DNA from 2 places in the Desulfuribacillus alkaliarsenatis genome. Region 2 is predicted to be linked to the other one. Evidence: riboswitches for the same ligand, from Rfam matches in the RefSeq annotation. Region 2 holds a riboswitch; the other holds the start of a gene.
What was found. A riboswitch is a leader RNA that binds a small molecule or an ion and turns the genes downstream of it on or off. The one in region 2 is predicted to bind cyclic di-GMP.

Region 1: it holds a riboswitch for cyclic di-GMP, as region 2 does, so the genes downstream of both, BHF68_RS03985 (phosphate ABC transporter substrate-binding protein) here and BHF68_RS15680 (prepilin-type N-terminal cleavage/methylation domain-containing protein) in region 2, are expected to answer to the same signal.

Annotation. Positions count from the first base shown of each region.
Region 1 covers NZ_MIJE01000002.1:68,349-75,939, reverse strand. Annotated here, with positions in the region: gene BHF68_RS04000 (sodium:calcium antiporter) at 1-896, shown strand, start outside; gene BHF68_RS03995 (cupin domain-containing protein) at 1,014-1,352, shown strand; gene BHF68_RS03990 (sensor domain-containing protein) at 1,530-3,551, shown strand; cyclic di-GMP riboswitch class I at 3,708-3,797, shown strand; gene BHF68_RS03985 (phosphate ABC transporter substrate-binding protein) at 3,970-4,812, shown strand; gene BHF68_RS03980 (methyl-accepting chemotaxis protein) at 4,823-6,457, shown strand; gene BHF68_RS03975 (HAD family hydrolase) at 6,639-7,295, shown strand; gene BHF68_RS03970 (CtsR family transcriptional regulator) at 7,412-7,591, shown strand, end outside.
Region 2 covers NZ_MIJE01000001.1:249,920-257,510, reverse strand. Annotated here, with positions in the region: gene BHF68_RS01240 (type IV pilus modification PilV family protein) at 1-153, opposite strand, end outside; gene BHF68_RS01235 (hypothetical protein) at 131-1,300, opposite strand; gene BHF68_RS01230 (hypothetical protein) at 1,335-1,721, opposite strand; gene BHF68_RS15680 (prepilin-type N-terminal cleavage/methylation domain-containing protein) at 1,844-2,380, opposite strand; cyclic di-GMP riboswitch class II at 2,544-2,627, opposite strand; gene pilM (type IV pilus assembly protein PilM) at 2,747-3,823, opposite strand; gene BHF68_RS01215 (prepilin peptidase) at 3,865-4,617, opposite strand; gene BHF68_RS01210 (stalk domain-containing protein) at 4,655-5,449, opposite strand; gene BHF68_RS01205 (hypothetical protein) at 5,497-6,267, opposite strand; gene BHF68_RS01200 (PilN domain-containing protein) at 6,283-6,888, opposite strand; gene BHF68_RS01195 (type II secretion system F family protein) at 7,042-7,591, opposite strand, start outside.

The DNA.
Region 1 (7,591 bases), on a different contig from region 2:
TTTTGTTAGCTGGGGCAACTTCATTGCCTGAGATTACCACTTCAGCATCGGCAATAGCCATTAACAATCCAGACATTGCAATAGGTAATGTCCTAGGAAGTAACATCTTTAATGTCCTGATTATAGCGGTGTTAGATATATGGTTTCGCAGAAAGAAGATGTTTTTATTTGCTTCTTCAGAACATCGTATTACAGCTACAATTGGAACACTAATGATGGTGACAGTGATAATAGGTATTATGTCTGGGACGAGCTACGAGATATTTGGAATTGGACTTACGAGCTATTTGTTAATAGTTATATACATAGTTGGTATGTGGTTGATTTCGGCGATTAATAGAAAGGTTAGGGGCTCGATTTTAAAAGAGACGATAGAAAAAACGTCGATGGAATTGAATGTTGAAAAGGCAGTAGAGATTAATACCACTACAGTTAAACAAGCAGTCATGGGTTTTGTGGGATTTGCTTTTATAATACTTTTAGCTGGTAGCTCCCTATCAATCCTTGGGGACCAAATTGCAGTCATAACTGGATTAGGGTCAACGTTTGTCGGTAGCTTTCTGATTGCGGCTACGACGTCCCTGCCAGAGGTAGTGAGTGTTTATGCAGCATTACGATTATCGAATGTTAACTTAGCGATTGGAGCTGTATTGGGTAGTAATATATTCAACATGCTCATTATTACCTTCTCAGATAGCCTCTATCGGCCAGGGAGTATACTGTCGGCAATTGATCCAGTTCAGGCAGTGACGGCATTTGGTGGTCTAGTTATGTCCTTGTTAATATTGATGACTTTGTTCTATCGAAAAGCCAAATCTACATGGGCTTATTCGATGCCACCAGCTGTAATGATGATAGCTTATTTGATTGTGACCTATGTTATTTTTACTAGTTAGCTGTGTGAAATTTCAAGCAATGCTGTGATTAAGTTCATAGAAGAAGGCTTAATATAGATGTATGATAGAGCTATTAAACGGCAATTTAAATAAGTTGCCAAATTAGGAGGGTTAATAATGGAGCAACAATTTATCAAAAACATCCCGTTTTCACAAGCTTTAAGCATGCAAAATTTGGTCGAGTATCAGGAAGGTAGAGTTGTCAGTTTAACGCTAACGCAGAGGCCGAGCTTTAATATGACGTTGTTTGCCTTTGAAAAAGGTGAAGGAATCAGTGCCCATTCAGCACCAGGGGATGCATTAGTGCATATCTTAGACGGGAAAGCTGAAATTACTATTGGAGACGAAAAAATAATTGCATCTGCAGGAGAAGTTGTAGTTATGCCAGCAAATATTCCTCATGCACTAGGTGCGGTAGAGCGTTTTAAAATGTTTTTAGTCGTTGTTAAACCTTAGTAAAAAGCCGACAAAATAAATACCTAACATAATAAATATTCTAGTTAATGCCTCTACAAACAACTTGAAATGTTGCTTTTGTAGGGGTTTTCATTGTGGATTATAAAATTTCTTTATGAAAGTAATAAAGTAAGATACAATGGTATTAAGAAAAATATGGGTGTAGGGGGAGTTAGAATGTCTGCTCAGTACTGGGAATCGATTATTGATGCATTATTTCATAACAGTCCTGATGCTATTGTGTACTTTGATAAGGAAGAACGGATTCGGAATGTTAATCAGAAATTTTCGGAGATTTTTGGCTACACCCTAGAACAAGTACATGGTAAAAATGTTAATGAAGTAGTAGACCCAGAAAACAGAATGCATAATTATGCATCTGCGGAAATTCTGCAGGGCAAGAATATTATTAGGGAAACTGTTCGTTATACTAAAGATGGAAATGAAGTGCCTGTAATTATAAGGGGAGTCCCACTGATGTTAGATGGTGAGGTCGTCGGGGGATACGGAACATATATCAATATGACTGATTTAAGCTTAGCTAAAGAGCAGGTTAGCATCTACTCCCATGCATTAGAATATAGCCCTAATTCAATTATAATGACAGATGTACAGGGGACCATTACATATGTTAACAATCGTTTTACTAAAGTGACAGGTTATTCGTCGGAAGAAGTAATTGGCAGCAATCCCCGTATCTTAAGCTCTGGCAATACAGCAGAAGAGGTTTATGCTGATCTTTGGAATACAATAAAAATTGGTGGTATATGGCGTGGAGAATTGCAAAACCGAAAGAAGAATGGTCTGTTGTTCTGGGAGTCTGTTTCTATATCTAGTATAAAGAATGTCGATAATGAAATAATCCGTTTTGTAGCCGTCAAAGAAGATATTAGCGAGCGAAAAGAGCTAGAACGGAGCAATTACTACCTAGCATATCATGACCCGTTGACGGGACTACCTAATAGAGTAAGCTTTATTAACCACATTAATAGACTTCTTGATGACAAAGGTCACAAAGATTTTGCAGTATTGATCATTGATCTTGATCGTTTTAAAAATATTAACGATTCCCTAGGGCATGATTTTGGAGATCTTTTGCTACAAGCTGTAACTGAGCGATTACAGGAAAGCTTAGACAGCAAATCTAGAGTTTTTCGGGTTGGTGGAGATGAGTTTACCGTTGTATATGAAGGAAGTCAGAAATTAACGGATACTGCTGAGAATATCCTAACGATTTTTAAGGAGCCCTTTGAAATAATCGATAGGCGAATTTACATGACTGTAAGTGTGGGGGTGAGTATTTATCCGCAAGATGGCATTGAAGTCAATATGTTATTAAAAAATGCTGATGTAGCAATGTATGCTGCAAAAAATAAAGGTAGAAATCAGTATGTTTTTTACCAAACTTCAATGAATGAACGTGCCGAAGAGCTGCTGCTATTAGAAAATGAGTTAAGACAAGCGCTAGAGAAGGAACAGCTAGTTTTATATTATCAGCCTCAAATAGATATAAAAACTAAAAATATAATCGGATTAGAAGCGTTGGTTAGGTGGAATCATCCAAGGTTAAAGTTTGTGTCCCCTGCGGATTTTATACCATTAGCTGAAGAGACAGGTTTAATTGTGCAGATTGGTGAGTGGGTGCTAAAGACAGCGTGCAAGACAATGAAAAAGTTATTAGAGACAAACTTTCCAGCGACTAATATGGCGGTTAATATATCTGTAAAACAATTTACGCATCAAGGCTTTATAGAGACGGTAGAACAGGCATTACAGGAGGCTAATTTAGAGCCGCGCTATTTGGATTTAGAGGTTACAGAGAGCTTGGCCATGAATGATGTAGAGTGGGTGGCTGAGACGTTGCATGTTCTCAGGAGAATAGGTGTAACGATTTCGATTGATGATTTTGGTACTGGTTACTCTTCTTTGAACAATTTTAGAAGCCTTCCGATTAACAAGCTAAAGATAGATAAATCATTCGTAAATAGGGTCACCTTTGACCAAAAGGATGATGCTATTGTTAAATCTGTGATAAATCTTGCCCATAGCTTAAACCTTACGGTGATTGCTGAAGGTGTAGAGACTTTAGATCAGTTTGAATTACTTCGTAATTATCGCTGTGATGCATTTCAAGGATATTTATTTAGTAAGCCCGTTCCAGAGGGGAAGTTAAATTCATTGCTAATGTCACTAAAATAGTTAGCAATAGAAGGAAAATTGTTAAAAAGCAGAAAAATGTAGAAATTTATTGCAAAAATATATTGAAGTTAATAGATAGGTGATGTAGTATACTAGTTGGGAAATTAAACGTAGGTAATTGGTCGTATTTGTCGCTAAGCACAATAATATAAAATGTTCAGAAAATAGCAAACTGACTGAAAGGTCAGGACGCAAAGCTATGGGTCTAAGTCTATGTAATATAGATATGATAGCCAAGTTGCCTAACATTCTAAGAAATGGGGGTAGCTATTTATAGCTGCCCTATTCTGTTTTTCTGGATATTGGTAATAAGTTTACTTTGTTTGACAAAATAAGCCAAATAATAAGTGCGTAATGATCTAATATTTCCAAATAGAAGTATGTGTTAATGAAATAGTTGGAGATGAGGAGGAGTGTAATGAAAAGGACTACGTTTGTAATTATAGCAAGTTTTATGGTTCTAGCAGTTGTATATCCGGTGTATGGACAAGCTGATGAACAAATTAGAGTTTCTGGAGCAAGTACGATGTTTCCGTTTGTTGCAGAAATATTGGAGCTACACAAAGAAATACATGGTGTGGAATTTGAGATTGCTGCTGGTGGAAGTGGAACAGGGATTAATAATACTATCTCTGGAGCATCGGATATAGGAATGGCTTCAAGGTCAATAAGTGATAGTGAGAAGCTGCAAGTAGAAGATTTATTAGTTGGATTAGATACAATTGTCTTCGTTGTTAACGAAAGGAATCCAATTAATGAAATTTCACAAGCTCAATTAAAGGAAATGTATAGTCAAGAAAACGTAACCTGGGAGCGTTTTGGTTGGACTAATACACCTATTGTATTAGTATCTAAGGAGATAGGTAGAGCTACACTTGATCTGTTCGAAGATTTTGCAGGAATAAAAAGCCCATACAGGGAGCAACAAGAAACGCCTAAAATTTTAGAAAGTGCCATAGAAGTAGGGGCTAACCTTGAGGTTGCGACTATAGTAGGAGGAATTCCAAATGCTATAGGTTACTTATCTTTAGGGACTGCTGTAGAGTTGCAAGAACGCGGTATGCCAATCAAGATATTACGCTTAGAAGGCGTAGAAGCTACGACTGATAATATCGTAAATGGAAGTTATCCTATCTTAAGGGAATTGAATGTGGTTTATCGTGCAGATAATGAAGCCAAGGTCCAATCACTATTAGAGCTATTACTTAGTGACCAAGGGCAGGAAATTATTGAAAAACACTCATTCATTCCAGTGAATTAAGGAGGGCATCATGAAAATATCTATTGGTAGAAAAATCATTATTCCCTTTGCAGTTCTTGGGATATTCACTGTAATCGCGCTGATTGGGAGCTTTGTTCATCAAAACAGTACGATGTCGTCGTTGTTAGAATTAGAGCATAATGTAGCATATATAGAAAGCCAATCAAAAGAAATAGTAAGTGATATTAAAAGTGGTATTTTAACTAATGACGATGAATATGCGATTTTGGCTGCTCAAAAATCATTAGCGGTGTTTGATGCTATAGAACACTTAAAGGATCAAGTTCCAGAGCAGGCAGCAATTATAGAAAGAGAATATACCGACTTCTATACAAGTATAGTAGCTGTTCAGGCAGTATTTTTAGAAAACAGGACGGAGGAGGGTGCTGTCCGTCTGCAGGAAGTATCAGATAGGGAGCAAGCCTTGAATGCAGTATTCAATGATGTAAAAATGGAAGTGGAGCATCATTACAATCAAGCACAGCAACTCATTGCAATTATGCTGGGAGTTGTTATTGCTGCCTTCGTTGTCATGATTACAGTTGTAAGGTTTATAATATTACCTAAATTAATTATCAATCCAATTAAGGAGACTGTTAAGTTTGCTGAAGCATTTGGTGAAGGCGACTTAACGAAAACTGTCCCTGTCTATTATGATGATGAAATAGGCGACCTTGGAAAAGCATTAAATCAAGGGATTGAAAAAACTCGTAGTGTAATGAGAAATGTATTAGATGCTGCTAATGACGTAAGCGCATCAAGCGAAGAGTTATCGGCAACCACTGAAGAAATATTAGCACAGACACAGACGGTAAAGCATAGCAGTCAGGAAATTGCTACTGGTATGGATATTACGAAGGATACAATGCAGTCAGTTGAAGTGTTTGGTGATCAGGTAGTTGATGCAGCATCTACATTAGCTGGGAAAGCCGATTCTGGACACCAATCTGTAAAAGAAATTGAAGAACGTGCTACGAGATTAAAGCATAACGCGGAGCTTTCCTTGGAGAATAGTCAGAAAATGTACGAAGATAAAAGAGTACAGGTTGTAAAGGCGATTGAGGAAGGGAAAATTGTAGAAGAAATAGGTAAGATGGCTGATACAATTTCTGGCATTGCCGAGCAAACTAACCTACTAGCGTTAAATGCTGCTATTGAGGCTGCTCGTGCAGGAGAGCAAGGAAAAGGCTTTGCTGTTGTTGCTGATGAAGTCCGTAAGCTAGCTGAACACTCATCAACGACTGTTTCTGAAATACAAACTACAATTTCACTTGTTCGCGAAGCCTTCAATAATTTATCAGTTAATACGGAGGAAATTCTTAAATATATTAACGAAATAGTAGCCAAAGACTATCAAGAAATGGTTACTAATGGACAAGCATACCTTGAGGATGCAGAACTTGTAAGTAACCTAGTAGCTGATTTCGCAGCAACCAGTGAACAATTAAAAGCATCTATGCAAGAAATTGATCGAGGGTTAAAGGACGTTTCTGAGGGTCTTGAAGAAGCAACAGCAAGCTCTCATGGGATTAATAGTAATATCTCTGAAACTGCTGGAGCCGTAGAAGATATAGCGAAAGTTACACAATCGCAAGCAGAGCTGGCAGAAAAGCTGAATGAGCTTGTGCAACGCTTTAAAGTATAATTCAAACTTAATATAATCTAGAGGAGCTGTCTATGTGTTTTAGGCAGCTCCTTTTGCATAGCCAAAATTTATAGTTCGTGTGTATATGTGTTAGACTAAATAACTACATATAAAATCAAAATTATAAATAATAAAGTTTAACCTCACTACAAATTGAAATAATATATTGGAGGACGAGATTTTGAAGAATTATATTTTTGACTTAGATGGAACCTTATTTCAAGCAGATTTAGTTGCCATACCAGCATTTAAACAAACCTTTGCGCGTCTGCGTAAGGAGGGTCTCTATGCAGGTCAACCACCTAAACGAGAGCAGCTCTTATCAATGTTTGGCCATACCCTTGATAACATATGGGACCAAATCCTGCCAGATACAGAAGCCACTGTTAAAACTAAAGCCGATGATTACATGATATATTACGAACAAAAATACATTGATGATGGCAACGGAAAACTATACGAGGGTACAGAACAATTATTACAACACCTAAAAGCTAATGGGAAGCGTTTATTTGTAGCTAGTAATGGTGCAGAAGCATATGTTAAACATGTAGTACATAGGATGCAAATAGCGCAATACTTCGATAAAGTTTACAGTGCAGGGGAATTTAACACGAGTACGAAGGTAGACTTAGTGGACAGGATTATAACTGACTACCAGCTTAAAAATGATATAACATGTATGATTGGTGACAGAGAGACAGATATAGAAGCGGGTGTCAAGAACAGCTTAATGTCAATTGGTTGTTTATATGGCTATGCTAGAGACGAGCAAGAGTTTGAACAAGCCAATTATAAGATAAAAGAAATATCAGATGTAACAAAAATTTCAATATAATAAGTTGCTTGATATGTGCACAATATATTAAAATAGGGTTATAAGGTCAAAGTAAGTCAAAGTCAAACAGGTCATTAGCCCGTTTGGGCAGATTAACATAATGTAGGTGATGTAGAATGCTGAGCGTTTCAAATATTATTGAGAAACATATAAAGGAACTTTTTCTAAAAAGTAACGTGTCCATGATTGAAATAAAGCGAAACGAGATGGCTGATCGATTTGACTGTGCTCCTTCGCAAATTAACTATGTGATGCAGACGAGATTTAGTCTAGAGAAAGGCTATATTGTAAAAAGC
Region 2 (7,591 bases):
TAAATCTTGACTTCGGTCTCCCATCCAGCCTACTGTCTGATAGCTCCCAATAAACAGTCTAGAAAACGTCACAACAATCACGCTCAATATCACTAATGCTACAAGCACTTCAATCAAAGTAAGTCCTTCTCTATTGGAAAGTCGTCGGTGCAAATCCTCCACCTCCTAGACCAGTATCTACACACGTACCTAAATCAATCTCCTGCGGATTATTGATTTTTATCAGCTTATTCTGAATATCATAAGCACTACTTAGGTCCGTTCCATCTTCAAAATAATAATAGCCTGATTGTAATTCTGACAACATGACTTTCTCTTCGATTCGGTTCTGTCCATGGGTATCGTATACCCAAATCTTATCACTAAAGTAGACTACGCCTCTCTTTTTATCATCCTCTTGCGTTGGTAGCTCGCAGCCGATTGCTTCATTTGTTCTTAACACAATCGCTCCTACTCGTGATGGACTATGCTGCTCTAATAGAATTTCCCCAGAAAAATAGATGAAATTTGCATATACATACTGTAATCCATCATGATGGTCAACTACCATATCATCTAAAAAGTAAATGGCAGGTGCAGCTATCGGTCGTGTACCATTGTTATCCATAGCAATTTCATTATTGCTTCTAGATCTTATAATAACTGGTTCATCGCTACTGTGCCCTGGATTTCCAGGCTGTATCTTCCCGCTAGGATTTAACCATTGATTCGTCCTGTCTTTTGCGTCTAGTTCATTCCAGAAGCTATCATTTGAGTCAGGAAATGTACTCGGAAATCCACCAGCATTGTAAACGAAATTACGAATTAAGTACTGCGTACCTGATCTATATTTTCCACGGACGACAATGCTGCCTGTTGTTCCTGGTGCCCCTGACGGATGCTCGCTAATCACACAGACGATAATCTCGCTATCGGTAGCACTAGGATTATCTGCAAAGAATATATCGGCAAGTCTTTTTCTACTCGTATCATAATAGCCTTCAATGCCAGAACTTACTGACATTTGCTCAAGGCTAAAATCTCCCTCCTCAGGCGTACCATAAAAATAAAACGAATATGGTCTACCACCAATCTCATATTCGCTATTACGCATTAAATCTAAGGCGAGTTCGACTCCACTCCGTGCCAAATAATAAGCTTGAAGGTTATGATCTTCTCGTGTCGTTTGATTAATCTCTGAATAAGTGTATGTGGCAAAAGCACCGCCTACAATTAATAACGATATCATCACCATAACTACTAATGGCAATGCAATTCCCCTTTGATTTTTTATATTACAAAACACGGATTGTATCCTCATCGTCTCACCTCAAAAATGTTACTAAACGTGTGTACTAATTACTACTTAAATCAGTACTACTTCTATTAAACTTCTTACATATAAGTTCAGGTGGTTGATTCCCCTTACCAGGTACGAATATATACTGCTCATCTGATAAATCCCAAAGTAAGCTTGTTCTATCCTGCAACTCTTCTAAACTACTAGGATAACTATTGTAAATACTATGATAATAAACAACTGCATTACGAAATGCGACAAGATTATTCTCACATATTCTCTCGTCTAACTGACTTGTAGAATAATGAATAAGTGCAAGAACAACAACACCTATAATTACTGTATATATTATGACTCTATACAACGAGAAGTCTTTATTTCTACTTTTTGATTTAGCTGCATCTTTATCTTTCTCAACATTCCACTTTCGGTTTGTGTACATGTGGCTCACTCCCTAAGATTTTTGGAGCGTGTATATAATGCATGATAATAAATTGGTAAAAATAGTGATTTCATTTAGAAAACCCGACCCCCTTTAAGGGATCGGGTTATGCCCGTAAAAGACTAAGGTGTAGGTGGGTCATTTGGCAATAGTCTTAAATATATTTCCTTAGGAAAACCTGAACCAACAGTTCCGGATTCAACTACATCATCATCAGAGAAAGTATTTTCAAGTGTATCAAAAGCTTTCTCTGGTACTTGAGGTACTAATAAGAATGTTCCATCACCAGTATCCAACGAATCAGCGCCACTAGGTCCTATTATAGAATAATATCCGCCAAAAGGAGCAGTACCTAGAGGTTTCTCAAGCATTGCCATAAATGCAGCATAATCATCAGCATTTTCGCCTGTAACATTACCATTAGACTCTACATCAAACGTAATATCCGCAGCTGGATTCTCAGAAGTAACCAACAACGCCGCTGTTTTAGCTGCTCTGTACTCAGAAACTACAGCCGATGCTCTACTTTTCTCAATCTGTGCAAAGATGTTTGGCGTGATTATCGCCGCTAGGATACCTATGATTGCAATTACTACTAATAGCTCTACTAATGTAAAACCTTTTTGATTTTTCTTCTTTCTTTTTTGGAAGAATTGCATGTTTTCACTCTCCTGTTATTTTTTGTTTTGAATTTTTTGATAGGCTTGACTACATTATACGTGATAAGAGTGATAAAGTTTCCTAAATTATTTCTCAATTTTTCTTTAAACATCTTTAAACGCATAAAACCGAGCCAAACTTACCTTTTTACTAATGAAAGAAATAAGTGCGGATCGGTTTCACTATTAGCTCCCTTTAACCCAAGTGACCAGTTACAGATTAAAGTTCCTAGCATTCCATGTTTTGCATTTGTAATTTTTAATATTTCTAATATAATTCTACCATCTAAAGCCCTATAAATCAATAAATTAAACGTTATTTATAATTCTTTTTTACCAGGACAAACTTCCTTTTTGTTCCATGTTTTATAGCTTCATAAAGTCGCGCATAGCTAGACCGCTTGCAAGGCTAAATGATGGATCAAGTTCTCCATAGACTCCCACTAAAACTGGCAAGCCAAGTTCAGCCTCAAGTGTGGTATCTAAGCCTTGGAGCTCGGCGCAACCACCAGTAATGATAAGTCTATCAAGTCGTACCTTTGCTTGCATTTGATAGAAGTCTATTGAACGCTGGATTTCCTGCGTAAGAGACCCTAGGGTATCGCTTATCGATTGTACAATTAAGCTGTCACTATAATCATCAGTAGATTCAGGACTTGCTAGTTCTATTACGTTATCCTGATTAAGCTTTTGTTTATGCTTTAAGTCGATTGCTGCGGCTACTTCTTTACCTGCAGATTGAATTATCGCTTCAGTCATCTGCAGTCCAGCAATCGGAATTGTTCTTGTAAACTGTATATTATCTTCTTTAAACACTACTAAATGGCAGTTGCTGTGACCCATATTCAAAATTGCTTGGTTCTTCAATGTCTCATCGTAATAATAGGAGTACCAGAGACGATAAAGGGCTAAGGGTTCAATTTCAATTCCATATGGATTAAGTTTAGCTTCCTCTAAAACCCTACAATAGGTATTGATAATGTCCTTAGGTACAGCTGCTAATAAAAGGTTATAGTGAGGTGCATTATCGACTGTAACCTCGCCTAGAATACTATAATCTAGATATAGCTGGTCAATCGGAGTCGGAATATACTTATCAGCTTCGAATTCTAGTGCTTGGTCTAGCTCATCTAAAGGCATAACAGGCAACTTTAGCGTCCGTGTAATAACATGCTTACCACTTACCGCTACATTAAGAGTCGCTCCGCTCTTTAATTTACCTTCATCCTTAAGCTCTAAGAGAGCTTTGGTTACAGCAGAAACGTCCTTAATTGCTCCATCAACTAAAGCATTAGCTGGAATCCTTGCCATGCCATATGTTAAGACTTCATGGTGGTTTTCCTCATCACCCTTTTTAAGCTCCACCATCTTAATAGAGAAGCTACCAATATCCAAGCCTATATGATCAATTTTTCTCTGTAGCAATCGACGTAAAATTTTCATATATATCCTTGCTCCTCTACTATAGTAAAACTAGCAATCAATTAAAATAATGAAAAATAATAACTAATAAATGTATTACCCCATAGCAGGACTAGCATCGCAGCAATAACTAGAAATGGGCCAAAGGGGATTGGTTTGCCCTTCTGATATCCATAACGAACAATCTGATATAGTCCATAAACACAGCCAATTAATGATGCTATAAACAGCAGTAACATCATTTGCTGCCAGCCTGTAAAAAGTCCAATAGCAAAGGCGAATTTAATATCACCGCCGCCCATTCCACCACGTGAGGCAACGGCTAAAAACCACAGGATTCCCCCGCCTAGTAGACTACCTATTAATGCCTGGATAATTGGAATAGTAAGACCCAGTAAACTCGTACCTATTCCTATAATAAATATAAACAGGTTAATTTCATCTGGAATAATCATGTGCTCGATGTCGATTATAAATATTGCTATAAAACATGCTGCTAATACCCAATAAATAATAGTCAACCAGCTAAAACCCGTAATCATAAAAATAATAATAAATATAATTCCCGTAAACACTTCTATTAACGGATATCTAATAGATATTTGAGCCTGACAGCTAGCACACTTACCCCTTTGCCAAATATAACTTAGCACTGGAATCAATTGCTTCCACGTTAAGGTAGTTTCACAAAACGGACAATAGCTTCTTGGCTTTATAACGGACTGCTCATTAGGGAGTCGGTATATAACTACATTTAAAAAACTGCCAATTACTGCACCAATTATAAAAATATAGCCATAAACCAATGCCATCATATATTATCCCTTTCACCTTACAATAGATAAACAATCATTACCTCAAAATCAGATTAAAATTCGCAAAGGCTGCAGTTAAATCCCTATAGTCACCAATACCATCTTCACTACCGATGAACTCTACCCTAACCGTTAATCGTTTAGCATTCTCTAGTCCGTCAAACTTTATCCATCTAGCATAATGTGCAGGTTTTACTGGATTGTCCTCATTAATTCTTAGTGCCGGACTATCTATTAAGCGATCATCGGCATAAAAGCTGACAATAAAATTACTTGAGCTATTCTGTGTATGGTCTTCTACCCCAACATAGGTCTCAAAGCCCTTGTATTGCTGATCTAGCTTAACAACAAACTCCGCACGGCTAGTACCCTGATTGTCCACTAACAGACCAGAGCTAAACTGACGTTGAGCAATGCTTACACGCTGATCAGTTGACAGGTAAAACGGTCCTACATTTCTTAACACTGACAATTGACTAATAGAATGAGATGCGGCTTCTAGTCTTGGTGTCGTCAGAATAACTCGACCATCCTTCTCGTCCCAATCAACTCCAACTCCTAACGCTTCTGAGACTGTTCTTAGTGGGACCATAACCCGCCCTTGATCTACAATCACGAAGGAATCATCAGTGCTCTCAATCTTTTCTCCGTCAACGAAGATATTAATCGTCTTGTATAGCACCTCTAGTTGTGTACGGATTTCTGATGACTGAGCAGAAGCTATAGTTATAAAAAAACTAGTAGAAATAATTGCAATAGCTAAAATTAGTAACTTCTTCATGCGTCTTTTGATTTTTATACTTTTTTCATTATCATAACGTTCTTGCCGCATTTCGGTTCCTCCTGTTAGGCGGTTTTCGTCTATCTTGGAAAAGTCATCTATCTTACTTCTCGTTGCGTTGGAAAATCATACCGTGGAGTCCTTATTGACTCTTGGAATCCTGGGTCTTGCTGTGACGGTGGTTGTTCAATTATTGGTTGTTCAACACCGTCTGTTACAACGGGAACTGTAGGATAAAAAATATTCCCACGGGACTCAAGCTCCAGTAAACGCTCCTTCGTATGCCTTGCCTCTTCAACACCAAATGCAAATAATTGAAGCTCTAACCAAACGTTTTCAGTGCGATTTGGGACAAAGGAATCGTAATAATCTAAACGCATATAGGTTGGCTGAAGTGCCTTTTCCTGGTTATCAAGGTAATGCAAATATTCTTGCATTGATTCAGTTGAGCCCTTTGCTTTTAACGTGTAAGGGACTTCCCAAATGCTATCTCGCCCTTGGATTGACCCTTGATTTAAGGATAGCAGTTGAAACTTCGGGTCTCTAACTTGCGACTGATTTCCAAGCACAAGTAATGGATCACCCTTAAGCACTTCCCAATCAAAACGCTTCATAGACTCTTCTATGGAAGAACGTTTTTCTAGCATCCTCTGCTCTACATCCTTCCCACCTCCAATAGTGCGCTGAAGTTGGGTAATATTTGCTTCAATGCTAGTTTTCTTCCCCTTTAAGCTTGTATACTCAGGAACAAACCATCTGAAAATAGCCCAATAGGAAGCTAGTAATGCTATTACAACAACTAACACTACAAGGAGCTTACGATCCCGTTCAGTCATGGTTAATTGTATATCTTTTAGCTTAGCAAACATAGACCATCCTACCTTCTACTGAGTTATACGACCTTGTATTGAAAACTCTATTAATGAAACAGTATCAAGCGTAATTTCTGCTGAATAATCGATTACAACCTTATCTGTATAAGAAAGCTGATTTAATATATAGGCAAGCTGTCCTACCGATGCCACAGATTGACTATAGCCTTTCATATTAAAGTGAAGGCGTTCATGCTGTAAATTTACATTAGTCTGTTCTGTATCTTGACTATCTGAGTCATTCATTACCTGATACAGTTCAATGGTTGTATACCAAATGTCTTTAGGTGTTGATTCTGTAACATCCTTTAAAAACTCATTAAGCGGTATTGACTGTACACCTAAAGTGTCATATTTCGTCCACTGCCCTTCTAGCTTTACAAGCTCCTCTTGAATCGACAGCAATGATGCACTCTGTTCGGATAATAGTCTTTGCTGACTTTCTAGTGAAGTTATTTCCCGTTCTAAGGCATACAATTGATATTTCCCAAGAAATAAAAAGGCAATGAAGCTTATGACGAAAAGGCTAATAATTGCCTTCTGCAAAAAAGCCTTCGTGTCTACTTCGTACCTTTGCTGATATTCAATTGGCAGAAGATTCATCTTTTTACTTATCATGCTATTGCCTACCAATCTGTTAAATTTCTACTAGAGTTATATAAGCTTGTCTATAAAAATCTTCGCTGAATTACATATATCAATGTTGATGTAATTTTATATAGCATATTATATTTATCATCATAGCATATACAGCTAAAAATGTTGATGGATTTATATACCATCAAACATAGCAACCATCGGTAATAAGAACGATATTACAATCCCACCAATAATTACTCCCATAACAACCATAATAATTGGCTCAAGGGCTGAAGATAGCTTACTAACGGCGTTATCGATTTCACGGTCATAGAAAAAGCTAATCTTCTCTAGCAGCATATCAAGCTCTCCTGTTTCCTCTCCGACAGCAATCATATGTAGCGCCATCGGTGTAAAAACACCAGAGTCTCGAAGTGGATCAGACAAACCTTGTCCATCTCGAATACTGTTTTTAGCTTTCTCTAAGCTTTCAATCATTAGTGTGTTGGCCGTAGTCTTCTTAACAACTTCAATGGATGTGATAATTGGAACACCACTTTTTAAAAGTGTGCCGAGGGTTCTGCTAAATCTAGAAATAATTAATTTCTTCTGTAAATCGCCAAACACAGGTGCTTTTAAAACTATTTTATCTATCATGCGCTTACCTTTCGGGTCATTGAGGAAGCGTCTAAATAAATAGACCGTTAGAATCAGCATACCGATATGAATATACCAATAGCCT